Regions from separate parts of the Kocuria turfanensis genome, predicted to be linked through region 3. Evidence: riboswitches for the same ligand, from Rfam matches in the RefSeq annotation. Region 3 holds a riboswitch; each other region holds the start of a gene.
What was found. A riboswitch is a leader RNA that binds a small molecule or an ion and turns the genes downstream of it on or off. The one in region 3 is predicted to bind S-adenosylmethionine.
Positions count from the first base shown of each region.

Region 1: it holds a riboswitch for S-adenosylmethionine, as region 3 does, so the genes downstream of both, AYX06_RS07920 (LLM class flavin-dependent oxidoreductase) here and AYX06_RS01635 (O-acetylhomoserine aminocarboxypropyltransferase/cysteine synthase family protein) in region 3, are expected to answer to the same signal.
Region 2: it holds a riboswitch for S-adenosylmethionine, as region 3 does, so the genes downstream of both, AYX06_RS16660 (MetQ/NlpA family ABC transporter substrate-binding protein) here and AYX06_RS01635 (O-acetylhomoserine aminocarboxypropyltransferase/cysteine synthase family protein) in region 3, are expected to answer to the same signal.

Region 1 covers NZ_CP014480.1:1,713,130-1,722,601, reverse strand. The annotation lists gene AYX06_RS07950 (AMP-binding protein) at 1-89, opposite strand, end outside; gene AYX06_RS07945 (ABC transporter permease) at 157-1,011, opposite strand; gene AYX06_RS07940 (aliphatic sulfonate ABC transporter substrate-binding protein) at 1,008-2,048, opposite strand; gene AYX06_RS07935 (ABC transporter ATP-binding protein) at 2,135-2,974, opposite strand; SAM riboswitch class I at 2,980-3,083, opposite strand; gene AYX06_RS20730 (maleylpyruvate isomerase N-terminal domain-containing protein) at 3,188-3,868, shown strand; gene AYX06_RS07925 (CoA-binding protein) at 3,998-4,462, shown strand; SAM riboswitch class IV at 4,548-4,662, shown strand; gene AYX06_RS07920 (LLM class flavin-dependent oxidoreductase) at 4,739-6,157, shown strand; gene AYX06_RS07915 (DUF4383 domain-containing protein) at 6,305-6,790, shown strand; gene AYX06_RS07910 (baeRF2 domain-containing protein) at 6,903-8,033, opposite strand; gene AYX06_RS07905 (hypothetical protein) at 8,194-8,424, shown strand; gene AYX06_RS07900 (SDR family NAD(P)-dependent oxidoreductase) at 8,497-9,243, opposite strand; gene AYX06_RS07895 (DUF4397 domain-containing protein) at 9,449-9,472, shown strand, end outside.
Region 2 covers NZ_CP014480.1:3,648,947-3,658,418, forward strand. The annotation lists gene frr (ribosome recycling factor) at 1-343, shown strand, start outside; gene AYX06_RS16625 (phosphatidate cytidylyltransferase) at 343-1,287, shown strand; gene AYX06_RS16630 (DivIVA domain-containing protein) at 1,313-1,915, shown strand; gene AYX06_RS16635 (DUF485 domain-containing protein) at 2,079-2,459, shown strand; gene AYX06_RS16640 (solute symporter family protein) at 2,463-4,094, shown strand; gene AYX06_RS16645 (GlsB/YeaQ/YmgE family stress response membrane protein) at 4,279-4,539, shown strand; gene dxr (1-deoxy-D-xylulose-5-phosphate reductoisomerase) at 4,643-5,917, shown strand; gene AYX06_RS20610 (DUF4190 domain-containing protein) at 6,382-6,729, shown strand; SAM riboswitch class IV at 6,947-7,063, shown strand; gene AYX06_RS16660 (MetQ/NlpA family ABC transporter substrate-binding protein) at 7,163-8,050, shown strand; gene AYX06_RS16665 (methionine ABC transporter ATP-binding protein) at 8,047-9,126, shown strand; gene AYX06_RS16670 (methionine ABC transporter permease) at 9,183-9,472, shown strand, end outside.
Region 3 covers NZ_CP014480.1:366,050-375,521, forward strand. The annotation lists gene AYX06_RS01625 (energy-coupling factor transporter transmembrane component T family protein) at 1-484, shown strand, start outside; gene AYX06_RS01630 (biotin transporter BioY) at 515-1,111, shown strand; SAM riboswitch class I at 1,633-1,745, shown strand; gene AYX06_RS01635 (O-acetylhomoserine aminocarboxypropyltransferase/cysteine synthase family protein) at 1,751-3,055, shown strand; partial or broken gene AYX06_RS01640 (PLP-dependent transferase) at 3,057-3,293, shown strand; gene AYX06_RS01645 (DUF1852 domain-containing protein) at 3,476-4,495, shown strand; gene AYX06_RS01650 (methionine synthase) at 4,492-5,535, shown strand; partial or broken gene AYX06_RS19075 (pyruvate kinase) at 6,026-6,160, opposite strand; gene AYX06_RS20825 (glycerate kinase) at 6,252-8,339, opposite strand; gene AYX06_RS01665 (four-carbon acid sugar kinase family protein) at 8,336-9,472, opposite strand, start outside.

The DNA.
Region 1 (9,472 bases), 1.3 Mb from region 3:
TGGCCCTCCCAGAAGGCGACGCGGGCGGCGTCGGAGACCAGGGCCGGGTTCGGGGTGGGGGAGAGCGGGTCGCTCCAGCTGGCGTTCACGGTGCTGCGGTCCTTTCCTGGCGGCACGGGCGTGCCCGGTGTGTGCCCACTGTGCCAGACGGGGATGTCAGGCCCATTTCTTCACGGCCCACTTCTCGAACACGCCGAGCAGCGCGTCGGAGAGCTTGCCGAGCACGGCCAGCAGGACGATCGCCAGCAGCAGGCGGTCGGTGCGGCCGTTGTTCTGCGAGTCGGTGAGGAGGAAGCCCAGCCCCATGGACGCGCCCAGCAGCTCCGCGGCCACCAGGAACAGCCACGCCTGGGCCAGCGCCAGGCGCAGCCCCGAGATGACCGAGGGCATGACCGCCGGCAGCTGCACCGTGGTGAGCAGCCGCAGCCCGTGCACGCCGAAGGCCCGGGCCGCCTCGAGCAGGTTGCGGTCCACGTGCTGCAGGGCGGCCGAGACGGTGGTGTAGACGGGGAAGAACGCCCCGATCGCCACCAGCGTCACCTTGGAGTCCTCGCCGAGGCCGATCCACAGCAGCAGCAGAGGCACCCACGCCAGCGAGGGCACCGCGCGGAAGGCCCCGATCGTGGGGCCCACCAGCGCGGAGCCCCAGCGGGAGAGCCCGATGAAGGAGCCCGCCGCCAGGCCCAGCCCGGCCCCGATCAGGAAGCCGATGAGCACCCGCTGGGCGGAGATGCCCACGTGCGTCCACAGCTCGCCCCGGGACAGCAGGTCGGCCCCCGCGGCCAGGACCGCCAGCGGGGCGGGCAGCTGGACGGCGCTGAAGACCCCCGCGGTGGACAGCACGTGCCACAGCACCAGCAGCGCCGCGGGCAGGAGCAGGCCGAGCCCCGCGCGCAGCAGGGGACGGCGGCGGGGCTCCGCGACGGGGGTGGGCGCCGCGCCCGGGTCGTCGGCGCCGACGGCGTGCTCGGCGCCGACGGTGTCCCCGGACGGGCTCAGCGGCGACGTCACTGCCCGGCCTCCGCGCCCTCGGCGGCCTCGGCCACCCGGGCGGCGTCGGCGTCCTCGGCGTAGGAGCTCTCCACGATGCCGGCCAGGGCCTCGTCGATCTGCTCCTGGCCGGGCACGTCACCGGAGTCCACGAAGATCGGGCCGACCTTCTCGAGCACGGCCAGCTGCTGCTCGCCGGGCACGTGGTCGATGTCCAGGTGGGTCCGCTCGAGCACCTGCTCGGCCACGGACAGCTCGATCCCGGCCGCGTCGGCGAGCAGCTGCGCAGTCTCCTCCGGGTGGGCCAGTGCCCAGTCCCGGGCGTAGGCGTAGACGTCCACCACGGTCTGCGCCGCCTCGGGCTGCTCCTCGAGGAAGTTCTCGTGCGCGTTGAGGAAGCCGTAGGTGTTGAAGTCCACGTTGCGGTAGAACAGCTCGGCGCCGTTCTGCTCCGCCGCGGCCATGATCGGGTCCAGCCCGGACCAGGCGTCCACCTGGCCGTTCTCCAGCGCCGAGCGGCCGTCGGCGTGCTGCAGGTTCTGGATCGTGACGTCGGCCGGGTCCACCCCGCCCTCCTCGAGGGCCTGGAGCAGGAAGAAGTAGGGGTCGGTGCCCCTGGTGGCGGCCACGGTGCGGCCCTCGAGGTCGGCCACCGACGCCACCCCGGTGCCCGGGGTGGTGACGAGCGCGGACCACTCCGGCTGCGAGTACAGGTCGATCACCTTGATCGGGGTGCCGTTGCTGCGGGCCAGCAGCGCCGCGGAGCCGGCGGTGGAGCCGACGTCGACGGCCTCGGCGCGCAGCGCCTCGTTGGCCTTGTTCGAGCCCGCGGACTGCACCCACTCGACCTCGGTGCCCTCCTCGGCGAAGGCGGCCTCGAGCCAGCCCTTCTCCTTGATCACCACGGAGAGCGGGTTGTAGGTCGCCCAGTCGACCGTGACCTTCTCGGCGGCCTGGGCCTCGCCGGAGCCTTCCCCGGCCATGCAGCCGGTCAGGGACAGGGCCAGGACGGCGGCGAGGGCGGGGACCGTGCGGGCGGGGCGCGGGGACAGCGGCATGGTGGGGCCTTTCGTGGTGGGGTGGGCGTGCCGGGCGGAGCCGGCGCGGCGCAGGGCCGCGCCGCGCTCCGGGGAGCGGGGCGGGATCAGCGGGTCGCGGGGTGGTGGGCGTCGACGCCCAGGTGGCCGAGCAGCTGGACCCGCAGCTCGGCGAGGACCTCGGAGGCCCGGTCCCGGGGGCGGTCGCCGGGCACGAGGAGCACTGTGCTGATCGACGCGGGGGCGGTGGGGCCGGTGCGGCCCAGGACCACGATCCGGTCGGCCAGCTGCAGCGCCTCGTCGACGTCGTGGGTCACCAGCAGGACGGTGGTCGGCTGCGCGGCGTGGACGGTGAGCAGGAGGTCCTGCATCCGCAGCCGGGTCAGGGCGTCGAGCGCGCCGAAGGGCTCGTCGAGCAGCAGCACGCCGGGGTTGCGGGCCAGCGCCCGGGCCAGCGCCGCGCGCTGGGCCATGCCGCCCGAGATCGCCCGGGGGCGGTGGTGGGCGTGGGCGGTCAGCCCGACCAGGCGCAGCAGGTCGTCGATCACGGCGTCGGCCTCGGCCCGGCCCACCCCGGAAGGCAGCCCCAGGCGGACGTTCTCGCGCACGGAGCGCCACGGCAGCAGCCGCGGCTCCTGGAAGGCCACGGCGCAGCGCGGGTCGATGCCGGAGACCGGGGTGCCGTCGATGAGCACCCGGCCCGCCGAGGCGGTGTCCAGGCCGGCGGCGGCCCGCAGCAGCGTGGACTTGCCGCAGCCCGAGGGCCCCAGGATGGCCAGGACCTCGCCCGGCCGGGCGGTGATGTCGACGTCGTGCAGGACGTGGTGGCTGTGCCCGCCGGACGGGAAGGCCTTGCCGACGTGCTCGAACGCCACCGAGTAGGCGCGCTTCGTGGTGGCCGGTGCGGTGGCGGTGGACGGTGCAGAGCCCAGCAGAGACGTGCCCATGATCAACTCCATCGGTCCTGGCATTAGCACCTCGCACGGGGATCGGACGGATCCGTGCCGGTTGCTGCGACGTCGACGAGCCAGGTCTCTCAGCCGCTCCGGATGGTTACCGCCCCATTGAACGTGCTCCGCGGGCCGCCTGGCAAATCGCTCCGCGGGCCGTCATGGTCGAAAACGGTGGCACGCCGCGCCCTCGTGCCGCACCATGGACCCATGACGAGCCGGAACACCTCCACCCGGGCGGACCTGGTCCGGGACGCCTGCACGGCGTTCGCGGCGGTCCTCGACGGGCTCGGTGACGACGACTCCTGGGCACCCACCGGCTGTCGCGGCTGGTCGGTGCGGGACCTCGCCCACCACTGCGCCGCGGACGCGGTGCGCGGGCTGGTCGCCCTGCACACGCCCACCACGGCCCGCCCGGACCGGGACGCCGCCACCTACTGGGCGGACCGGGGCGCGGATCCCGCGGCCGCCGCCGAGGACCGGCGCCGCACCCGGGCGGCGGCCAGCCTGTACCCGGACTGGGAGGAGCTGCGGGGGCACTACCGGGAGTCCGCGCGGGCGCTCGTGCACGCGGCGGAGCGCTGCCGGCCCGGCGGGACGGTCCGCACCCAGGGCCACGTGCTCCGGGTGGACGATCTCCTGAGCACCCTGGCGGTGGAGGCCACGGTGCACCACCTGGACCTCATCGAGCACCTGGAGGGCTGCCCGGGGCCGGCGGTGGACGGGCTCGCCGAGGTCCGCCGGGTCCTCACCGACCTGTGGGAGCGGGAGCCGCCCGAGCACTGGAGCGACGAGCACTTCGCCCGGGTGGGCACCGGCCGCGCGGCCCTGCCCGCCCAGGACCGGGTGCAACTGGGCCCGGAAGCCGACCTCCTCCCCCTCTTCTCCTGACCCCTCCGCCCGTCCTCCGCCGAGGTCGCACGTTCCGGCGACCCGCGATCGGTGGCCGGGACGTGCAACCTCGGGACACGGTGGGGCGCGCTCGGGACGTGAGCGGCGGGTTCGTGCCAGGGTGGGCACATGAGCCGCAACGATCCCGCCGCGATCGACCGCCTGATGACACAGCCCGGACGGTGGGCCGTGGTGGGGCTGACCGGGAACACGGCCCGGCCCGCGCACTCGGTCGCGAAGCGCATCCGGGACGACCTCGGCATGACGATCGTGCCGGTCAGCCCGAAGGGCGAGGTGGTGCACGGGGAGCCTGGCTACCGCACGCTCGCCGAGGTCCCGGGGCGGATCGACGTGGTGGACTGCTTCGTCAACTCCCGCCGCGTCGGAGCGGTCGTGGACCAGGCCATCGCCGCCGGCGCGGGCGCCGTGTGGCTGCAGCTGGGCGTCGTGGACCACGAGGCCGCGGCCCGCGCCGCCGCTGCCGGGCTCGACGTGGTGATGGACACGTGCCCGCTGATCGAGCTCGGGGCGCGGCTGCGGCAGGGCTGGACGCTGGACCCGCGGCGCACCCCGCCGCTCGCGCCGCGGGCCTGAGCTCCTCCCACGATCCTGCCGCGCACCGGGAGCACGAGGGGTTGCCCCGCGTGCGGGGGGAGCCGCTAAGCTGGTCCGCGACGACGATGACGAGTCCCGACGCGAAGCTCTGGCTGGTCGGGCGGCAACCCTCTCCCGTAGCGGGGTGCCCCAGATGAACATCGGGCCGCGGTGCACACGCGCCGTGGCAAGTACGGCGCCCACGAGTGCGTCGGACCCGCGAGCAGGTCTTCACGACGCACGGGCGCGGGTCGGTGATCGACCCTGGAGGTCCCTGTGAGCAAGCGCATCGCCCTGAACGCCTTCGACATGACCTGCGTGGGGCACCAGGCCCCGGGCCTGTGGAAGCACCCGCGCTCCCGCGCCGACGAGTACAACACCCTCGAGTACTGGACGGACGTCGCCCAGGTCCTGGAGAAGGGCCTGTTCGACGCGATGTTCCTCGCCGACGTGGTCGGCTACTACGACGTCTACCAGAACTCCGCGGCGCCGGTGATCAAGGACGCCACCCAGATCCCGGTCAACGACCCGTTCATGCAGATCTCCGCGATGGCGGCCGTGACGAAGCACCTCGGCTTCGGGGTGACCAGCGCGATCACCTACGAGCAGCCGTACCCGCTGGCGCGGAAGTTCGCGACCCTCGACCACCTGACCAAGGGCCGGATCGGCTTCAACGTGGTGACGTCCTACCTGAAGTCCGCGGCCGAGAACCACGGGCTGACGGAGCAGATCTCCCACGACGAGCGGTACGAGATCGCCGAGGAGTTCATGGAGGTCTGCTACAAGCTGTGGGAGGGGTCCTGGGAGGACGGCGCGGTCAAGCGCGACCGCAAGAACGGGATCTTCGCCGACCCGTCCCTCGTGCACCCCATCCAGCACCACGGCAAGTACTTCGACGTGCCGGGCATCGGGCTGACCGAGCCGTCCCCGCAGCGCACCCCGCTGATCTTCCAGGCCGGTGCCTCCTCGCGCGGCCGCGCGTTCGCCGGGCGGCACGCGGAGGCGGTGTTCGTGGGCGGCATCCGCCCGGACCTCACCCGCGTGGTCACCGACAAGCTGCGCGACGAGGCCGAGGCCCAGGGCCGGGGGCGGGACGACCTCAAGATCTTCGCCATGCTGCACGTGATCGTCGACGAGACCGACGCGAAGGCCGAGCAGAAGCGCCGCGACTACGAGCAGTACGCCGACGCCGACGGCGCCCTGGGTCTCGTGGGCGGCTGGTCCGGGGTGGACCTGGGCCGCTACGACGAGAACGACGTGCTGGAGTACATCAAGACCGACTCCATCCAGTCCTTCCTCACCCCGTTCACCACCGCGGACCCGAAGAAGAAGTGGACCGTCAAGGAGGTCGCCAAGCACATCTCGATGGGCGGGATGGGCGTACCGATCGTCGGGTCCCCGCAGACGGTGGCCGACGAGCTGGAGCGGTGGATCGACGAGGGCGGCCTGGACGGCATCAACCTCGCCTACCACGTCTCCCCGGGCTCGTTCGAGGACTTCGTGGAGTGGGTCGTGCCGGAGCTGCAGAAGCGCGGCCGCTACCGCACCGCCTACGAGGGCACCACGCTGCGCGAGAACGTCTACGGCGCCGGGCAGACCAAGGTGCTCGACACCCACCCGGCCGCGCGGTACCGCGGCGCCTACGCCGGCAAGCCGTCCGCCGCGGACACCCCCGCCCGCGACCTGGTGTCCTGACCCGTTCGTGACTGCGTTGTCCCGCGGCATTTGACGTCGCGCGGCAGCGCAGTACGCTGGTGGTACCAAGCATGCTTTCCATGAACGTCCGCCCCTCCGGGATCCGTACCCGGATCACCGCAGACACCAAGGAAGCGAGGCACCACCATGACCACCCCCGCCGCCCGGCCGGAGCACCGCACCAGCCGCCGCTCGCCCGTCCAGATCGCCGCCCTGCTGTACGGAGCGGTCTTCCTGCTCGTGGGCGTGGCAGGCTTCATCCCCGGACTCACCACGAACTACGACCAGCTCATGGTCGCCGGCCACCAGTCCGAGGCGATGCTCCTGGGCATCTTCCAGGTCTCCTGGCTGCACAACATCGTCCACCTGCTCTACGGTGTGGCCGGCCTCGCCCTGGCCCGCTCCGCCTCCGGGGCCCGCAACTACCTGCTGTGGGGCGGTCTGGTCTACCTGGTCCTGTGGATCTACGGCCTGCTCGTGGGCCCGGAGTCGCAGGCGAACTTCGTGCCCCTGAACACCGCCGACGACTGGCTGCACCTGGTGCTGGGCGTGACCATGGTGGGCCTGTCCTTCCTGCGCCGCGACACCCACGACCGCAGCGCCACGCGCAACACCACCGGCCCGGCCTACTGACCGCTCCGCCGCACCGGCAGCGCAGCACGGTGCGCGGAGCAGGCGCACCCGGCAGGCCCGCACGGCAACGGCTCCCCCGCTTCGGCGGGGGAGCCGTTGCCGTGCGGGCCGGTCAGCCGGCCGGGGCGGCGCGCCAGCGCAGCAGGGCCGCCACGTCCGTGCTGTCCGGCAGGGCGCCGGGCGGCACGAAGACCGGGCGGCCGTCGGTCAGCACCGCGGCGCGGACCAGCGCGGCGTCGGCGGGGACCCGGCCGAGCACGCGGGCGCCCACGGCCTCCGACTCCGTCACGGCGACCCACGGCTCGGCGTCCAGCGCGAGCAGCTCCTGCTCCGCGTCCAGGTGGGTGTCGTCGATCAGCAGCGTCTCGGCCTGCGCCTGCTGGAGCGCCGAGACCACCGGTTCGATCCCGGACACCGCGGTGGGGTCCGGGCGGCCCTGCTGCTCGGCCAGCCGCTCGAGCAGCTCGTGCTGCCGGTGGGCGATGACCTCCGCGACGCGCCCCTCGACCTGGTGGGCGAAGGCGGCGGACTGGCTGCCCTCGGCCCGGGTGTTCGCGTCCACAACGCTCACCAGGGCCCGGGTGGCCTTCGACAGCTGATCCTCGACGAGGCCCCGGGCCCGCAGGTCCCCGGCCAGGACGACGAGCTGCGCCCCGCTCTCGGCCACGACCTTGTCGATCTGCTCGGCGACCTGCTCCGTGTTGCGCCGCCACACGTCCTCGGTGTGCCGCTGCCAGCGACCCTGCGACCAGCCGCCGCCGGGGAACTTCTTCAGGTGCTCGGTCTCGCCCTCGATCTGCTGCTCGTCCAGGGCGCGGGCCCGGCTGGCGTACTCCAGGCAGATCTCGCCGCCGTCCCGCCCCACCTCGGCCACCACGTAGGGGAAGTCGTCCGGACGGTGCCGGAACAGGGGAGTGAGGTCGGGCACCTCGCCCACCTCGAGCACGCCGCGCCCGGCCAGGGGGCCGGGGAGGACCTCGTCGATCTCCACGGCGCCGTCGCGCACCAGCAGATAGCGGCACACCGGGTCCGGCACGCCCTCCGCCGGGCGCACGGCGGCCTCCACCGCGGCGAGATCGGCCTTGGACGCCCCCTGCTGCTCCAGCTCCCGGCAGATGTTCTCCGGCAGGACGTCGATCGCGTGCAGCGAGTCGACCGTGCCCGTGCTGATGTCCGTGTACACGGTGCACCAGGGACCTGTGCTCTTGAACAGTTCGGCGTAGCGGTGGAATCGACTCGTCATGATGGACAACTCCTGCTGTTGGGCGGTGCTTCCTGTGGTGCAGACCACGTTATCGGACGCCCAAGGGGCTGGGAACAGCGGCCGGGCCGAGTAGGGTCGGACGCACGCGACCGGTCGCCCGACCGGTGGCTCCATCGGTCCCACGACGCAGGAGGAAGCCATGAGCGACGCACCCGGTTCGAGCAGCGAGTACAACGAGGCCGACCGGCTCGAGCAGTCGATCGACGCCGAGCCGCCCGAGATGGACGACCAGGACGTCGAGGCGTCGGCGCACAGGCCCGACCGCTCGGAGGCGTCCTCCCTCGAGGCGAATCCCGCCGACCTCGAGGAGCAGGACCGCGAGGTCGCGCTCGAGGAGCCGGTCGAGGGGTCGACGCTCGAGGAGATCTGAGCCCCGTGCCGCGCGGGCCCGCCCGGCCGTTCCCGCGGACGGCCCCCGGCGGGCGCCGCGGCGGGGCGCGGCTCAGACCGCCGACCAGCCGCCGTCGGAGGGCAGGACGACACCGTTGACGTTGGACGCGTCGTCGCTGGCGAGGAAGACGATGACGGCGGCCACCTGCTCGGCCGTAGCGGTGTAGGGCACGTTCTGCAGGAACGCCCCCATCCGCCCGGGGAACAGCTCCGAGTCCATGGGCGCCTCGATGCCGGTCGCGGTCGCGCCGGGAGCCACGGCGTTGGTGCGGATGCCGTCGGCCGCGTGCATGAGGGCGGTGTTGCGGGTCAGCCCCACCACCGCGTGCTTCGAGGCCGTGTAGGCGGCGCCGGCGGCGGAGCCGCGCAGGGAGGCCTCGGAGGCCACGTTGACGATCGCCCCGCGGCCGGAGGCCCGCAGCAGCGGGATCGCGGCCCGGGTCAGCCGCATCACCGCGACGACGTTGACGGCGAAGACCCGGTCCCAGGTCTCGTCGTCGACCTCGGCGACGGACTCGAACCGGTCCATGATCCCGGCGTTGTTGACGAGCACGTCCAGCCGGCCCTCCGCGGCCGCGAGCACCCGGCCCACCGCGCCCTCCTCGGTGAGGTCGGCCACCACGGGGAACAGCGGCAGGAGGGGGTCGTCCGCCACCAGGTCCTCCAGCCGGCGCGCCGAGGAGTCCACCACCACGACCGTGGCCCCCTCCCGGGCGAGCCGGAGCGCGGTGGCGCGCCCGATCCCGGAGCCCGCCCCGGTGACGACGGCGGTGCGGGCGGTGAAACGCTGGTCGTCCACGGTGGCTCCTGCTGCTCGGCGGGCGGACGGGGAGCGCCCCCGGGCGGGCCGCGGTGACGCCCTCCCATTCTGGGGCGGCGGGGGGCGGAGAAGAATCTCTCGGAAAAAATGTGACCTGCTGCATCCGCCAGAGGGTTCCCGCCGGTAGTACGGGTGCAAGGTCGATCCCGCTTCCGCCAGGGAGCCCGTTCAAGGAGCACACACCATGCGCAAGACCCTTTCCGCCGCC
Region 2 (9,472 bases), 460 kb from region 3:
CTCGGCGCTGACCGACATCGAGAAGGCGCTGCGCAACTCGGACATCGGCGCCAACCCGGCCAACGACGGCAACGTCATCCGGGTGGTCATGCCGGAGCTGACCCAGGAGCGCCGCAAGGAGTACGTGAAGATCGTCGGGCACAAGGCCGAGGAGGCCCGGGTGTCGGTGCGCAACATCCGCCGGCACGCCAAGGACCAGATCGAGAAGACCGTCAAGGACGGCGACATCGGCGAGGACGAGGGCAAGCGCGCCGAGAAGGACCTCGACGCCGTGACCAAGAAGCACATCGAGCAGATCGACGAGATGCTCAAGAACAAGGAAGCGGAGCTGCTGCAGGTCTGATGCCGGACCCGCGACCCCCGCACCAGGAGCTGAAGGCTTCCCCGGGACCCGCCGGGGAGGCCTTCCCCTCTCGTGCCCCCGGCACCCGGGACGCGGCGGCGGGCCACCACCGGGAGCGGCGGCACACCGCACCCTCCCGCGCCGGACGGAACCTGCCGGCCGCCGTGGGCGTCGCCGTGGTGCTCATCGGGACCCTGCTCGTGGGCCTGTTCGTCCAGCCCGCCGTGCTCGCCCTGCTCGCCGGCACGGCCGCCGGGATCGGGGTCTGGGAGGTCGGGCGGTCGCTGCGCTACCGCGGCATCTCCATCCCGCGCGTCCCGGCGGTCACCGCCGGGGTGCTCATGCCCCTCGCCGCGTTCGCCGGCGGGGGAGAGGCCCTCATGATGGCCGTGGTCGTGGGCCTGACCCTGGTGATCGTGTGGCGGGCGCTGGGCGAGCGGGACGGGATGATCCTGTCCATCATGGGCTCGGTCTTCGCCCTCGTCTGGGTCGGGTTCCTCCTCAGCATCGCGCTGCTGCTCTACCACACGGACGGCGGGGCGCTGAAGGTGCTCACCGTCATCCTGCTGGCCATCGGCTCTGACACGTGCGGCTACGCCGTGGGGGTGGTCTGGGGCCGCCACCCCATGGCCCCGAGGATCAGCCCGAAGAAGTCCTGGGAGGGCTTCGCCGGCTCCCTGGGCGGGTCCGTGGTGATCGGGATCCTGTGCGCCGTGCTGCTGCTCGACCACGCCTGGTGGGAGGGCGCCCTCCTGGCGGTGGCCCTCGTGCTGGCCGCCACCCTCGGCGACTTCTCCGAGTCCATGGTCAAGCGCGAGCTGGGGATCAAGGACATGGGCACGCTGCTGCCCGGCCACGGGGGCGTGATGGACCGGATCGACTCCATCCTCTTCGCGGTCCCCGCCGGGTACCTGCTCTTCGAGCTGTTCGCCGCGAGCGCCTGACCGGGCCGCCCAGGACCGCCCGCCCATGCCCGCCGAGCACGCCGCCGCACGCATCCCCGCGTCCCGCATCCCCCGCTGCGCCGAGGGCGCGTGGGGCTACGACGTCGCCGAGGTGGACGCCTTCCTCGCCCGCGTGCGGAAGACCCTGGAGGCGCCCGATCCCGCCCCGGGGGAGGGGTGCGCCCTCCTGCTGAGCACGCAGGTGCGCGCGGCCGTGTTCTCCGGGGCGCGGGGCGGCTACCGCCCGGAGGCCGTCGACGAGGCCCTGGACGCCGCGGAGGACGCCCTCGCCGCCGCCGAGCGCGAGCAGGTCCTGCGCCTGCGCGGACCCGAGGTCTGGCGGCAGCACGTCGACGCCCTGACGGGGCTGCTGCGCGGGCGGATCGAGCGGCCGCGCACCCAGCGCTTCCGGCACCCCGGACGGTCCCGGGGGCAGGGCTACTCGGCCGCCCACGTCGACGTCCTCTGCGAGCGCCTCGGCGCCCGGCTGACGGACTCCGCCCCGCTGGATCCGGCCGAGCTGCGCGGGGCCGTCTTCCCGCTCGCGCACGGCGAGCGCAGCTACGAGGAGCAGCAGGTGGACGCCTTCCTGGACCGCGCCGTCCAGCTCCTGCTGGCCCTGCGCTGAGGAGCCCACCCGCGCCCGCTGTGTATACAGCCTTGGACACGAATCGTCCAGAATGCGCCCTCCATGTCACATTCGTGCCCCAAACTGGGAATTGCCGGTGCTTCGTCTTGCCCCTCTGCATACAAAGGCCTAGTGTGGTCCGCATCACATGAGGAGGTAGCCCATGTCCAACCAGCCACCCATCGACGCCGACGACCTCGTCGCCGACGTCGACTTCCCCGCGGCCCAGCGGTCGCCCGAGTTCCAGGAACTGCGGAGGACCCACCGCGGCTTCGTCTTCCCGCTCGCTGTCGCCTTCCTGGTCTGGTACCTGCTGTACGTGGTGCTCGCCATGTACGTCCCGCAGCTCTTCGCCATCCAGGTGGTCGGCAACGTCAACCTGGGCGTGATCCTGGGGCTGCTCCAGTTCGTCACCACCTTCGCGATCACGGGCGCCTACGTGTCCTTCGCCAACCGCAAGCTGGACCCGAAGGCCACGGCCATCCGGGAGCGCCTCGAGCCCAGCCTCGGGACCACCCGCGGCGTCCACGGACAGGAGAACTAGTCGATGAACCACCTCCCCACCGCGCTCGCGCCCATGGCGACCGCCACCACGGAGACGGTCGGCACGCCCTGGATCAACATCTCCATCTTCGGGGCCTTCGTGGTCGTCACCATGGTGATCGTGCTGCGGGCCTCCAAGTCCACGGCCACGGCGGCCGACTACTACGCCGGCGGCCGCGGGTTCAGCGGGACGCAGAACGGCCTGGCGATCGCCGGCGACTACCTCTCGGCGGCGTCCTTCCTGGGCATCGTCGGCGCGATCGCCGTCCAGGGCTACGACGGGTTCCTCTACTCCATCGGCTTCCTCGTGGCCTGGCTGGTGGCTCTGCTGCTCATCGCCGAGCTCCTGCGCAACACCGGGAAGTTCACGATGGCCGACGTCCTGTCCTTCCGGCTGCGCCAGCGCCCGGTGCGCGTGGCGGCGTCGATCTCCACCCTCGCGGTGTCCGCGTTCTACCTGCTGGCCCAGATGGCCGGCGCCGGTGCCCTGGTGTCCCTGCTGCTGGGCATCAGCTCCCGGGCGGGACAGTCCCTCGTCATCGTCGTCGTGGGCGTGCTCATGATCGTCTACGTGCTCGTGGGCGGGATGAAGGGCACCACCTACGTGCAGATCATCAAGGCCGTGCTGCTCGTCTCCGGCGTGGCGGTGATGACCGTCTGGATCCTGGCGCTCTACGGCTTCAACCTCTCCTCCCTGCTGGGCGACGCGGTCGCCGTCTCCGGCAACCCCGCGATCCTCGAGCCGGGTCTGCGCTACGGGGCCAGCGAGACCAGCAAGCTGGACTTCATCTCCCTGGGGCTCGCCCTGGTCTTCGGCGCCGCGGGTCTGCCCCACGTGCTGATGCGCTTCTACACCGTGCCCACGGCCAAGGAGGCCCGCACCTCGGTGGTCTGGGCGATCGGGCTGATCGGCCTGTTCTACCTCTTCACGCTCGTCCTGGGCTTCGGCGCGGCGGCCCTCATCGGCGCCGAGCGGATCCAGGCGGCCCCCGGCGGCGTGAACTCCGCGGCCCCGCTGCTGGCCTTCGAGCTCGGCGGCTCGCTGCTGATGGGCATCATCGCCGCCGTGGCGTTCGCCACGATCCTCGCGGTCGTCGCCGGCCTGGCCATCACGGCCTCGGCCTCCTTCGCCCACGACATCTACACCAGCGTCATCAAGAAGGGGAACTCCGACCCCCGCCAGGAGCTGCGCGTCGCCAAGACCACCGTGGTGGTCATCGGCATCGTCTCCATCGCGGGCGGGATCGGGGCCCAGGGCCAGAACGTCGCGTTCCTCGTGGCGCTGGCCTTCGCGGTGGCGGCCTCGGCGAACCTGCCGACCATCCTGTACTCGCTGTACTGGCGGCGGTTCACCACCCGCGGCGCGGTCTGGTCCATGTACGGCGGCCTGATCATCTCCGTGGTCCTGATCATCTTCTCCCCGGTGATGTCCGGGGCGGAGACCTCGATGATCCCCACGGCGGACTTCGCCTGGTTCCCGCTGCAGAACCCGGGCATCGTGTCCATCCCGGCGTCCTTCCTCCTCGGCTTCATCGGTTCCATGACGGAGCGGCGCCTGGAGGACCCGGTCAAGCAGTCCGAGATGGAGGTGCGTTCGCTCACAGGCATCGGCGCGGAGAAGCCGGTCGCCCACTGACGACGTCCCCGCTCCCACCTGGGAGGACTCCCGGCCCGGCGGCCGCACCCGGAATTCGCGAAAGAGAAAAGACAGAGGGCTGACAGTCCGGTAGGGTGGCTGCAGAAGCCGGCTCAGGGTATTCCTGGGAAACTCGCCGGTTGCTTACAATGAAAGTCCCTCCCGGGACGGACAAGGAGAAGTCATGGGCGCAATCATCTGGTGGATCGTCGTCGGCCTCATCGCCGGTGCTCTCGCGAAGCTGATCATGCCAGGCAGGCAGGGCGGGGGCATTATCGTTACCATCGTTTTGGGCATTCTGGGGGCCCTGCTCGGTGGATGGATCGGTTCGTTGCTCAATATCGGCGGTGGAACCATCACTTCAATCATCCTCGCAGTTGTTGGCGCTCTCATTCTGCTTTTCATCTATGGACTCGTGACGGGTCGCAAGGGCCGCACACACTGACACGCACCCCAGCGGACCTCGAGGCCCCGGCCACCGGAAACGGTGACCGGGGTCTCGATACGTCCGAGCCCAGGCCCGGGCTCGGCTGGGGGATACTGGGACAATGAGGTCCCCCTTCATCGCGTCCCGTTCCCACCCGACCCCCGAACTGCGCGCGTTGGCCGCCTCCGGCCCCCGCCGGATAGTCGTGCTCGGCTCGACGGGGTCGATCGGCACCCAGGCCCTCGACGTCGTGCGGGCAGCCGACGGGCTCGCCGGCGGGGCGCCGTTCCGCGTGGTGGCCCTCGCGGCCGGCCAAGGCCGTCTGTCGCTGCTGGCGGAGCAGGCCGTGCAGACCCGCGCCGCCGTGGTGGCGACCAGCGGCAGCGGGGAGGACGCCCAGGAGCTGGCCCGGCGGATCGGCGAGCGCGCCGCGGCCGCCGGCGCCGGGGACTACCGGCCCGAGATCCTGCACGGCCCCGAGGCCGCCACGGCGGCCGCGGCGCACCCCGAGGCCGACCTCGTGCTCAACGGGATCACCGGCTCGATCGGCCTCGCCCCCACCCTGGCGGCCCTGCGGGCCGGGCACCGGCTGGCGCTGGCCAACAAGGAGTCGCTGATCGCCGGGGGAGCGCTGGTGAAGGAGGCGGCCGCGGCCTCGGGCCACCCGGACGCGCTGATCCCGGTGGACTCCGAGCACTCCGCCCTGGCGCAGGCGCTGCGCGGCGGGAGCGCCGCCGAGGTGGACCGGCTCGTCCTGACCGCCTCGGGCGGGCCGTTCCGCGGTCGCACCCGGGCGGAGCTGGAGGCGGTCACCCCGCGCGAGGCGCTGCGCCATCCCACCTGGGACATGGGCGTGATGGTCACCACCAACTCGGCCTCCATGGTGAACAAGGCCCTGGAGGTGCTGGAGGCGCATCTGCTCTTCGACGTTCCCCTTGAGCGCATCGACGTGGTCGTCCACCCGCAGTCGGTGGTGCACTCCATGGTCCAGTTCGTGGACGGGTCGACGCTGGCCCAGGCCTCGCCGCCGGACATGCGCCTGCCCATCGCCCTCGGCCTCGCCTGGCCGCACCGGGTGCCCGGTGCCGCCGCCGCGTGCGACTGGACCCGCGCGACCGAGTGGACCTTCGAGCCGCTGGACCGGGACGCGTTCCCCGCCGTCGAGCTCATCAAGGCCGCGGGGGAGCGCGGGGGCACCCATCCGGCGGTGTTCAACGCCGCCAACGAGGAGGCGGTGCACGCCTTCCACGACGGGAGGATCCGGTTCCCGGCGATCGTGGACACGGTGGAGGCGGTGCTGGGCGAGCATGAGGACGGCGGCGGCCTGGACCTCGGCGCTGTCCTGGAGGCCGAGCGCTGGGCGCGGCGGCGGGCCCAGGAGGTCCTTGCCCGCTGAGCGTTTCGAGAGATTTCTGTGGACATACAGCATGGTTTCCCGTTTGAGGTTAGCGGAGGAGTAACGCTGTGAGACAAGCCCGGAGGCGGTACCGCCTCCCGGGTGCAGAAACGGGGCATGGAACCATGCTGACATGGCGCTTTCCGGGGGGTCTACGCAGCATGTTCCGTTTGCGCCGTGGCGCGCGGTGGACGTGTATGACCATGAGGTAAAGTAGGAATGACATCAAGACGGCCGTTCGGACCCCAGCGGGTGGTCGTCATCGTTGGGGTGATAAACGAAGTGGAAATCTCATACTCAAGAATCCCACGCGCCAGTTTGTTTTCGTGTGGCTTGGCTTGCCGTGGCGATTGCTAGGTGTCCGGGATGACTCAGTTAATTCGAATGAACGGCACCCTAGGTGTCGGATCGGCCCGTCAATTTTATTAGCTCCAGTACTACTCACTGACAGAGGTAGGCATCCTATGGATCACCAGCAGGCAGGGCATGCGCGAGATGACGTCCCGCAGGCGCAGCCTCAGTACTCGCAAAATCCCTATATGCATCAGCAATACGTGCAGTATCCCGGATATTCGCCCCTTCCCCACCCAATGGCCATGCAGGGTATGAGCCACAAGAGCAATGCCGTTGTCCTGGGGGTGATTGGCCTATTCGTTCTCGGAATAGTCCTCGGACCCCTTGCCATCTCGCAGGCCAGCAAAGCTCAGTCGATGGGCGTCCCCGCGACAGCGGGGAAAGTTCTCGGCTGGATCGACCTAGCCTTCGGTCTTTTGGGGTTGCTGTGGTTTCTTGCTGTTATTGGCCTTTATTAATCAGTTCCTGGCCATCTATCCCAAATATCATATGCAAAGTTTGACGTCGCAGTAGCTTGCTAATCCAGACTAATCACCAACGCATAAGAAATTTCGCTGTGAACATAGACTGGTAAGTGATGCGCGGTCCGACACGCCGCATTGAGCATTTTCCATTTGTTGACCGGCCAGAAGTGGACCGGATGTGGCCCCGGCGCACGTGCTAGTCTGTCGGGCGGATGACGAGTCCCAGCGCGCAGCCCTGGCTTGCTGGGCGGCAACCCTCTCCCGTAGTGGGGTGCCCCAGGTGAACCATCCGGCACCGGCCATCGTGGGCCGGCGGCAAGTACGGTTCGACCGCGGACGCGCCTCCGGCGCGCCCTCGACCGTGGCCGTCGGCCCTGGTGGGACTGGTGGAGATCCCCGACCTCCTGGACCCACGGAAAGGCACGACATGCGATCGCAGCGCCTCACCTTCCTCGCCCTGGCCACCACCCTCGGCCTCACCCTCACCGCCTGCGGCGGCTCCGACCAGGCCGGCGAGGGCGCCCTGGCCGACGGCAAGGTCAGCATCGGCGTCGTCGGCTCGCACCCGACCCACGACGCCCTCAAGCAGCTGGCCGAGGAGCAGGGCATCACCGTCGAGTACGTCGACTTCTCCGACTACAACCAGCCCAACCCGGCCACCGAGTCCGGCGACGTGGACATGACCTGGTTCCAGCACGTCCCCTTCCTCGCCGACTACAACAACTCCGCCGGGGGCTCCATCACCCCGATCGGCTCGACGTCGATCTACCCGCTGGGCCTGTACTCCAACGAGTACGACTCCGTGGACCAGTTCCAGAAGGGCGACGAGATCGCCGTCCCCAACGACGCCGTGAACCTCTCCCGGGCCCTGCTCGTGCTCGAGTCGGCCGGTCTCGTGGAGCTGAAGAGCGACACCCTCATCCCCACCGAGCTCGACGTCGACACCGAGGCCTCCACGGTCCGGGTCACCCCCGTGTCGGCCGAGCAGACGGTGCTCTCCATGGACTCGGTGGCCGGTTCGGTCATCAACAACGACTTCCTCGCCCGCGCGGACATCGACCCGAAGTCCGCCCTGGCCCAGGACGACCCCGAGGCGGAGGGCTCCCGCGCCTACGTCAACCTCTTCACCACCACCGAGGAGCTCGCCGACGACGAGACCCTCCGGCAGGTCGCGGACCTCTACCACGAGCAGACCGTGATCGACGCCGAGATGGAGGAGACCAAGGACACGGCCGTGCCGCTGCAGCTGGAGCCGGAGGAGCTGCAGGAGCTGGCCGCGCGCTACCAGCAGGAGCTGAAGGACCAGGGACAGTGAGCGCTGCGGTCCCCTCCGGGCCGGTCGCACGCGGGCGCCCGGACGAGGTGCTCGTCGCCTTCCGCAACGTCTCGAAGTCCTTCCGCACCGGCTCCGGCCGGGCCGCGCGCGAGGTGCTGGCCGTCGACGACGTCAGCCTCGACGTCCACCGCGGCGAGATCTTCGGCGTGATCGGCTACTCCGGGGCGGGCAAGTCCACCCTGGTGCGCCTGATCAACGGGCTCGAGCCCGTCTCCTCGGGGTCCCTGACCGTGGAGGGCTTCGAGGTGGCCGGCCGCAAGGAGACCGAGCTGGCGCCCGTCCGGCAGGAGATCGGGATGATCTTCCAGCAGTTCAACCTGTTCACGTCCCGGACCGTGGCCGGCAACGTCGAGTACCCGCTCAAGCGGGCCGGCTGGCCGAAGGAGAAGCGGCGGGCGCGGGTCGCCGAGCTGCTGGAGTTCGTGGGCCTGTCCGCGCGCGCCGGCAACTACCCGGAGCAGCTCTCCGGCGGGCAGAAGCAGCGCGTGGGCATCGCCCGGGCGCTGGCGACCAGCCCGAAGCTGCTCCTGGCCGACGAGTCGACCAGCGCCCTCGACCCGGAGACCACCCAGGAGGTGCTGCAGGTGCTGCAGCGGGTCAACCGCGAACTGGGCATCACGATCGTGATCATCACCCACGAGATGGACGTGGTCCGGGCGATCGCCGACCGCGTCGCCGTGATGCAGGACGGCAAGGTCGTGGAGCACGGCTCCACCGTGGACATCTTCGCCCGGCCCCGCACCGAGACCGCACGCCGCTTCGTCTCCTCCGTCCTGCACTCGGTGCCGGACGAGCGCGAGGTCGAGCGGCTGCGCCGGGCCCACCGCGGGCGCCTGGTGATCGTGGACGTCGGCGACGGCGTGGACATCGGCGGCGTGCTCTCCGACGGCGCCGCCCGCGGGGTCCGCTTCACCATCGCCTACGGCGGGATCAGCGTGCTCCAGGAGCAGTCCTTCGGGTCCCTCACCTTCGAGCTGACCGGCGAGGACGCGGCCGTGCAGGCCGTGGTCGACGAGCTGTCCCGCATCACGACCCTGAGAGAGGTGGCCGCGTGAACGACTGGTCCGTCCTGGGCCCCGAGCTGCTCTCCGCGCTCGGGGAGACCCTGTACATGGTGTCCGTCACCCTCGTCCTCGCCGGCTTCCTCGGGATGCTCGTGGGCGTGGGGCTCTACGTGACCCGCCGGGGCAACATCCTGGAGAACCGGGCGGTGCACGAGGGGCTCAACCTCGTCGTGAACTTCGTCCGGCCGATCCCCTTCATCATCCTCCTGGCGGCGCTCGGGCCGCTGACGCAGCAGGTCGTCGGGACCCGCCTGGGCCCCAACGCGGCGATCTTCGCGATGACCATCGGGGCGATGTTCGCGGTCGCGCGCATCGTCGAGCAGAACCTGATGAGCGT
Region 3 (9,472 bases):
GCTGCTGACCCGCACCCCGCTGCCGCGGCTGGCGCGCATGCTGGCCGGGCTGTTCCTCGTCGTGGGGATCGTCGCCGTCACCCTGGTGCTGACCACCGGCTGGGAGGCCGCCGCGGTCTCGGCCCTGCGGCTGCTCAGCCTCTGCTTCCTCGCCTACGCCGTCACCCTGAGCACCGCGTTCAGCGAGATGCTGGCCCTGTTCGAGACCCTGCTGCGCCCGGCCCGGCACCTGGGCCTGAACCCGGCCCAGATCAGCCTGGCCCTGTCCATGACGATCCGGTTCATCCCCGAGATCCGCACCCAGTACCTCGCGATCCGCGAGGCGCAGTTCGCCCGCGGCCTGCACCACCGCCCGGTCGCCGTGCTGGTGCCCCTGCTGGTGCGCACCCTGGAGTCCGCCCAGGAGATCTCCGCCGCGATCGACGCCCGGTGCTACGACTCCGCCCCGCCGGGCCCGCGCCCCGCTCCTCCCGTGTCCGACTGACCTCCCGTCCCGCCCACCCGAAGGATCCCCATGGCCGCCGAGAACCCGCAGACCACCCAGAACACCGTCCTCGTGGCGGTCTTCGCCGCCCTGATCGCCGCCCTGGGCCTGGTGCCGCCGATCACCGTGGGCATCATCCCCGTGCCCATCACCCTGCAGACCCTCGGCGTGATGCTCGCCGGCGCGCTGCTCGGCCCGGTCCGGGGCATGCTCTCCGTGGTCGTGCTGGAGGTCCTCGTGCTCGCCGGGCTGCCGCTGCTGGCCGGCGGCCGGGGCGGGCTCGGGGTGTTCCTGGGGCCGACCGGCGGCTACGTGCTCGGCTGGATCCCGGCCGCCCTGGTCATCGGCTTCCTGGTGCAGCACTGGGCGCTGCGGCAGGCCCGTCCCGCGGCCCGTTTCGCCGCCGTCCTGCTCAGCACGGTCGTGGGCGGCATCGGCGTGGTCTACGCCTTCGGGGTGCCGTGGACGGCCGTGGTCGCCGGGCTGCCGCTGTCCACGTCCTTGCTGGGCTCGCTCGTGTTCGTCCCCGGCGACCTGCTCAAGGCCGTCGTGGCCACCGCCGTGGCCCTCAACGTCCACCGCAGCTACCGCCGTCTGCTCGGCGGCGTGCAGACCACTTCTCGCTAACGGCCGGCACACGCGTCTCGCCGCACCTGCAATAAAGTCCCGACCACCTGCAAAGCGGTCAATGCGCAACTTTACATATGGCCGGCTACCGGACACTGCCCGTGGGAACGACGATGCAGATGAGGTTGGTCATACGCCGCGGGTTGCCACGGGCGAAGAGCGGGACCGGGGAGAGCCCTCCTGTGGTGCCGGAGGACGAATCCGAGGGCTCCGTGCACGGCTCCCGGGATCCGGTTGACGCCGTTCACCACGCCATTGATGACGCCACCCCCAGGCGGGCGTCATCTTTTCCGCGCACAACGCCCTCGACGACGCCCTGGTCTTCCGCCGGGACATCACTGAGCCCACGATGAGGGCCGGGCGGCCGGCCGTCACAAACTGTCACAAACCCGGCCCGACGTCGGCCGAAGCGGCCGAGCGCGACCGCCCGGCCCGAATATGTCCCGACGTGTGGTTTTGTGACAACCGACCCCACCGTCCGTTGGACTATAGAGCCGTCCATCGAGTGGGATGAGCGCACCACACCATCCAGAGCGGCCGAGAGATCTGGCTCGACGACGCCGCAGCAACCAGTCAGCCGACCCTGGGACACCGGGACCGGCGGGCACGGTGCTACCGCCAGGACCGATGGAGGATCGAATGAATCACCACGCCACCCAACAGGTCCACGCCGGCTACGAGCCCGAGGCCCCCTACTGGCCGGTGGCCGTGCCCATCCACCAGACGGCGGCCTACCGCTTCCCCGATCACGCCACGGCCGCCTCGATGTTCCGGCTGGAGACCCCCGGGTTCACCTACAGCCGCACGGGCAACCCCACGGTCGCCGTGTTCGAGAACCGACTGGCGGCCCTGGAGGGCGGGATCGGGGCCATCGGCACCGCCACGGGACAAGCCGCCGTCGCGCTGTCCCTGCTGACCCTGCTCCACGGCGGCAAGCACTTGGTCGCCTCCAGCCAGCTCTACGGCGGGACGGTGGACCTGCTGACGGACACCTTCGCCGACTTCGGCATCGAGGTCACTTTCGCCGACCCGGCCGACCCGCAGGCCTGGGGCGCGGCGATCCGGCCGGACACCCGCGCGTTCTTCCTGGAGTCGATCACCAACCCGCTGGCCACCGTGCCGGACCTGCCGGCGCTGGCGGACATCGCCCACGCCTCCGGGGTCCCGGTCGTGGTGGACAGCACCTTGGCGACGCCGGTCCTGTACCGGCCACTGGAACATGGTGCCGACGTGGTGGTGCACTCCGCCACGAAGTTCATCGGCGGGCACGGGGCCGTCCTCGGCGGGGCGATCGTGGACGGCGGCACCTTCGACTACGGCGCAGCCCCGGAGCGGTGGCCCCAACTGACCCGGCCCAAGGCCCGCTACGGCGGACAGGCACTCATCGACCGGCACGGCCGCGGCGCCTACCTGGCGCTGGCGCGCAGCAAGTTCCTGCACGACCTCGGCCCCTCCCTCGCCCCGGCCAGCGCCGCCCAGTTCATCCAGGGCCTGGAGACCCTCGGCGTCCGCATCGCCCGGCAGGAGGAGACCGCGCGAACGGTCGCCGAGCACCTGGCCCGGCACCCCACCGTCGGGCGCGTCCACCACCCGGCGATCCCCGGACACCCCAGCGCCGCCCTCGCCGAGAGGGACTTCCCGCACGGCACCGGCTCGGTGTTCTCCTTCGACCTGGCCGCCGGCTCCGAGGCCATCGGCCCGTTCATCGACGCTCTGGAGCTGTTCCAGCTCGTGGCCAACATCGGGGACGTGCGCTCCCTGGTCAGCCACCCGGCGACCATGACGCACTGCCGGCTCACCCCTAACCAACGCCGGGCCGCAGGCATCGCTGAGACCACGATCCGGCTGTCCATCGGACTGGAGTGTCCCGAGGACCTGATCGCCGACCTCGACCGGGCGCTGGCCACCGTACCGGCCTCGGCCCTGACCGGGGAGGCGCGCTGAGATGACCCTCCTGAACGACTCATCACAGACGGACACTGCGCCGACGGCCCGTCGGGGCTTCAACACGATAGCGGTGCACGCCGGCCAGGCACCGGACCCTCTGACCGGGGCGGTCGTGCCGCCGATCTACCAGACCAGCACCTTCGTGCAGGACGACATCAACGTGCTGCACGGCGGCCACGAGTACAGCCGGGGGTCCAACCCGCCCCGGACCGGTCAGCGCCGCGTCACCGCTGCGGCCCGCGCGGCCCGGGGAACCGGCAGCCCGGAGGCCAGGATTGACGTCGTCCGGGCAGCGCCGGGGGTGCCAGGAACATGACTGAGGCGACCTTCGGGAGGGCAGTTCACGAGCAACAGGGAAGGACGTTCGAGATGAGTACAGATCTGGGAGGCAGGCCCCCGGTCCACAGTGAGGAATCGATGCATCAGACCACCAGGACGAACGACTTCACGTTCGGTATCAGCACGACCCGCTTCGATGAGGACTACTGCCCGTCGTCCAGTTCCCGAGGCACGACGAACTTCGCGAACCTGGCCCGCGGCGAGAACCGTCGGCAGAACCTCCGAAACACCCTGACAATGATCAATAGTCGCTTCAACGACCTGGCCCACTGGGACAATCCCAGCCGGGATCGCTATGCCGTGGAGATCGAGATCGTCTCCGTGGACCTGCACTTCGCCGCCGACGGCGACGACGCGGTGTTCCCTTTGATCGAGGTCCTCGACGTGCAGATTCTCGACACGCTGTCCAATGTGCACATCGACGGGATCGTGGGGAACAACTTCTCGTCCTACCTCCGGGACTACGACTTCAGCGTGGTGCTGCCGGAACACCACGCGAAGGCGTCCCGGTCCAGCATCCCCAATGACTTCGGCGAATTGCACGGGAAGCTCTTCACGCACTTCCTGGACTCCGAGGCCTACCGCGAGCGGTTCCCCCAGCCGCCCGTGATCTGCATCAGCGTCTCGAGCACCAAGACGTATCGTCGGCTCGAGAACCACCATCCGATCCTCGGGGTCGAGTATCGGCAGGATGAATCCTCCTTGACGGATCGATACTTCGAGAAGATGGGACTGCGGGTCCGCTACTTCATGCCCCGCGGCGCGGTCGCACCCCTGGCGTTCTACTTCCGGGGCGATCTCCTCAATGACTATTCCAGCCTGGCACTCATCGGTCTCATCAGCACGATGGAAGCGTTCCAGAAGATCTATCGCCCGGAAATCTACAACGCCAATGCGGCGGCTGGTCGGATCTACCGGCCGAGCCTGGAGAGTCGAGACTACTCGGTGACGCAGATCGCCTACGACCGCGAGGAGCGCAGTCAGCTGGCCCTCATGCAGGGGAAGTTCACGGAGGAGCACTTCGTGAAGCCACACCAGACCCTCCTGGAGCAGTGGGCCGCGGCCCACTGCGGACGAGAGACGGAGAAGCACCGATGAACACCCTGTTGCCCACCACCATCGTCGGCAGCCTGCCCAAGCCCTCCTGGCTCGCGGAAGGTGAGACGCTGTGGTCCCCTTGGAAGCTGGACGGCGAGGAACTGCGCGAGGGCAAGCGGGATGCGCTGAGCCTGGCCGTGGACGAGCAGCGCCAGGCGGGTATCGACATCGTCAGCGACGGCGAACAGACCCGTCAGCACTTTGTCACCACGTTCATCGAACACCTCAGCGGCGTCGACTTCGAACACCGGAAGACGGTGCGGATCCGTGACCGCTACGACGCGAGCGTCCCGACGGTCGTCGGCGCGGTGGGCCGTGAGCGGCCGGTTTTCCTCGACGACGCGAAGGCCCTCCGCGCGCGGACCAGCCAGCCCATCAAGTGGACGCTCCCCGGTCCCATGACCATGATCGACACCCTCTACGACAAGCACTACAGGAGTCGCGAAAAGCTCGCCTGGGAGTTCGCGAAGATCCTCAACCAGGAGGCCAAAGAGCTGGAGGCGGCGGGCGTCGACATCATCCAGTTCGACGAGCCTGCCTTCAACGTGTTCTTCGACGACCTCAAAGAGTGGGGCGTGACCGCACTGGAGCGAGCGGCCGAGGGACTGCGCAGCACAACAGCCGTGCATATCTGCTACGGCTACGGCATCAAAGCCAATACCGAGTGGAAGGCGACGCTCGGGTCGGAGTGGCGCCAGTATGAGATGTCATTCCCGCTACTCCAGCAGTCGACGATCGACATGGTCTCCCTGGAACGCCACAACTCCCGCGTCCCGGTCGAGCTCATCGAGCTGCTCCGAGGTAAGCAGGTGATGGTCGGGGCCATCGACGTCGCCAGCGACGCGATCGAAACCCCGGAGGAAGTGGCCAGCACCCTCCGACAGGTGCTCCGGTTCGTCGATGCGGACAAGCTGTATCCGAGCACCAACTGCGGCATGGCGCCACTGGCTCGACAAGTTGCGCGAGACAAAATGATCGCTCTCGCTGCGGGTGCGGAGATCATCCGAGCGGAACTCTCCGGAGCAACCCCCTCGAAGTGACGGCCAGCCAGGGCGTTCAAGACCCGGCGGTGAGCCCCGCCTGACGCCCGAGTGAATCGTCCCCGTTAGCGGCCCCCGGAACGGACGGGACTGAACTGCCGCCCAAGCCCACTGTCCGACGTGCTGAAGTGCCAAGACGGACCTATCGTCATCACGGGCACCATCCTGACTTGCCCGGTGCGGTAGTCCACGACCCGGCCATCGGGGTGCCTGCGGGTGTTGCCGCTCTTGAAATGGTTTCAATAGTCTCTCCAAGGCGGTCGCCGGGCGCAGATGACAGTGATGGCCAGGGCGACGACAGCGGTGCCCTGCCCGGCGGCGTCGGCAGCGGCGATCGCGCGGGCATCTGCCAAGACACTGGGGCGGGTGGAGGCGGCCAAGGGCACACCTCAGAAGACATCCAGTCGGGGTAACGCACCACCCGCTTTGCATATGGCGCATATAGCGGCCATCAAGCCGGCTCAGATGACACCTACACATGCGGCGGTCCCGAGTCGTGGACGGAGTGGTCGCCGTGGCTCATGTTGAGCCGGGCCACGTTCATGCCGGACCGGATCGCCCGGGAGAGGTTCTCGTAGGAGGAGATGGCCGGGCCGATCGTGGCCACGATCTTCGCTCGTCGCATAGGGGACTTCCTGTCATGGGTGATGCCTGGAGGTGGAGGCGCGGGTTCTCGGTGGTGTGTCCTGACCCGGGGGAGGTGTTCCCCCAGGGGGTCAGGAGTCCGGTTGGTGGGTGCCGAGGGCGCGGCGAATGGAGCGCCCGGCTTCCTGGAGCACGGTTGTTGCCATGGCGGGGTTCTGCGAGGTGTCCTCTGTGGTGAGGTCCCCCAGGGCGATGACCGTGGACAGGCCCAGTTGGCGGGCGGCTGCTGTGTCCAAGGTGTTGCGGCCCACCACGGCCCACACCGGGGTGGTGCCGGCGTGGGTGCAGACGGCGGAGATGAGCTTGCCGCCTTCGGTCTGGGCGTCGAGGCTTCCTTCACCGGTGACGAGCAGATCGCACTGGCTCACGTGGGTGTCGAAGTCCAGCAGGTCCAGGAAGTAGTCGGCCCCCGAGACCAGGGATCCCCCCAGCAGCAGCAGGCCGAAGCCGATTCCGCCGGCGCTGCCGGCGCCGGCGGTGTCGGCCAGGGTCTGCGCGTCGAGGCCCGGCAGGTCCTCGCAGGCCTCCACCAGTGCGTGCAGTCCTTCATCGAGTGCTGTCACGGTGTTCTCGTCGGCTCCCTTCTGGGGGCCGAAGACGTGGGCGGCGCCGTGGGGTCCTCGCAGTGGATTGGTGACGTCGCTGGCGCCGATGATCTCGATGCCGCTGAGATCGACGAGGTCGTTGAGGTCGATGTGGGTGATCCGGGCCAGCTCCCCGCCGTGGGGTTCCACGGTGTGTCCCTGGGCGTCGTGGAAGCGGGCGCCCAGGGCGGCGAGCATGCCGGCGCCGCCGTCGGTGCTGGCGCTGCCGCCCAGGGCCACGACCAGACGCTGCGGGTGCAGTTGTGCTGCGGCCCGGATGGCCTCTCCGAGACCGCGGCTGGAGGCGGTGAGCGGGCGCAAGGGCCCTTGCAGGGTGCCCAGTCCGCAGGTGGAGGCCACCTCGACCACGGCGGTGGTCCCGTCGAAGGCGATCTGGGCCTGGCGCAGGTGCCCGTCGGCGTCGTGGACCTCGACCGTGGAGGCCTGGGCGCCGGCGAGGACGGCGGCCTCCACGCTGCCGTCCCCGCCGTCGGCCAGGGGCAGGACCGTGACCTGGACGGGCGCGCCGCTCTCGTCAGACTCGATGCCGGAACGGATGGCCTGGGCCACGTCGAGGGCGCTGAGGCAGCCCTTGAACTTGTCCGGTGCGATGAGGACGTGCTGGGGCCGGGACGGCCCCGGTGCGGCGCCAGGGCCGTCGTCCGGCCGTCCGTGGTGGTCTGCGGACGTACGCGCCGGGGAGCGGAGGATGTCGTAGACCGAGGAGTCGTCGTGCCGGCCGTGGCCCTCGCGGCGGCCGCGCACGTAGAGCTGCTCGGCCGCGGCGGCCAGCGGCACGGGCTGGGCGACCGCCCGGGCCGCGTCGGTGACCAGGCCCATGTCCTTGACGAAGATGTCCAGGGCGGAGCGGACCTCGGCCGCCTCGCCCTGCAGCATCCGCGGACCGCGGTCCTCGAACATGAAGGACGTGGCGGCCCCGGTGGAGAGCACCTCCAGGCACTGGCCCGGGTCCAGGCCCATGGAGTCGGCCAGCGCCAGCGCCTCGCCGGCCACGGCGATGTGCACCCCGCACAGCAGCTGGTTGACCACCTTGAAGCGCTGCCCGTCGCCCACCCGGGGCCCGACCAGGGGCGCGTTGGCGGCCATCGCGTCCAGCAGCGGCCGGACCGCGGCCACGTCCTCCTCGGCGCCGCCGACCATCACGAGCAGCTCCCCGGTGGCGGCCCGCGCCGTCCCGCCGGACACCGGTGCGTCCACGATCCGCCGCACCCCGTGGGCCTCCAGGCCCTGGACGCAGGACTCCACGGCCTGGGGCCCGACGGTGGCCATCACGAGCAGCACCGTCTCCGGGGTGAGGGACCCGGCGATGCCGCGTTCGCCGAACAGGACGTCGTGCAGCTGGGCGCCGGTGGCGACCATGACGACGACGACGTCCGCGCCGGCCGCCGCCTCGCGGGGATCCGGCAGCAGCGCCACGGCCTCGCCCACGTGCTCCTGGGCGCGGGGGGAGACGTCGAAGCCGCGGACGGGGAAGCCGGCGCGGGCCAGGGTGAGGGCCATGGGGGCGCCCATGGCGCCCAGGCCCAGGAAGCCGACGGACAGGGGTGTGCTCATGACGGGTTCTCCTGGGAATCAGAGGTGCGGGGGTCTGCGGCGGTGCGGGCGCGCTCGGCGGCGGCGTCGAGGACGTCCACGACGTCGGCGAGGGCGGACTCCCCGCCCACGTTGCCGGGGAAGACCACGTAGGGCCCGCCCTGGGTGGTGGCGGGGGCGTCGGTGGGCTGGAACAGGGAGATCTGGCCGGGGAAGAACTGGCCGGTCACGCTCGCCCGGCGGATGCCGAGGCCGCGGTGGGCGACCTCGTGGGAGGTGATCCCGCCCTTGGCCACGACCCAGGCCGGGCGGGACCGGGCCACCCCGTGCACGACCTCCACGAGGGCGTCGGAGACGGAGCGGGCGATGGCCAGCGACTCCTCGGGGTCGTCCGTGCGCACGAGCTGACGGCTCGTCCACACCACCGCGTCGCGGCCGGCCAGGGCCTCGACGATGCGCGCGACCGCCTCGGCCACGTGACCGGGACGGGCGGCGTCGTCGAGCAGGGTGGGCACGTCCAGCTCCACCTCGAAGAGGTCCCGCCGGGCGCGCAGCTCGGCCAGCTGGCGGTTGGTCAGCCCCACGTGGGAGCCGACGGCCACGAGCCCGCGCGGCAGCCGCCCGGGGCCGACCACGATGTCCTCGGGGTCCAGCTCGCGGGAGCCGGTGAGACCGGCCAGCGGGCGCACGAACGAGGGGCCGCAGCGGGTGACGAAGGTGCGGCCCTCGGCCTCGAGCACGGCGAGGGCGCGGGCCACCGTGTCCAGGTCGGCGTAGTCGGTGGCGTTGACCACCACCCAGGCCTGGTCCCGTGCCCGGCGGAGGATCCCCGCGACGGCCGGCGCGCCCCCGGACCGGATGTCGTCGAGACCGATGGACAGGATCGCGTCCCGCTCCAGCGCCCCGCCGGAGCGCTCCACGAGGAAGTCCTTGAGGTCGGAGGAGGAGTAGCCGAAGGTGGCGTCGGCGGCGAAGTCGGTCTCGCCCACCGGCATCGGCTTCCCCTGGAGGACCGCGTAGTGGACGTCGTCCTGGGTGTAGCGGCCGGCCTCGAGCATGGCCGGGGCGAAGAGGAACCCGTCGACCGCCACCCCGTGCCGGGCGAGCACGTCCGCCAGGGCGGTGGGCTCGGCGATGACGTGCCCCCGCAGGGT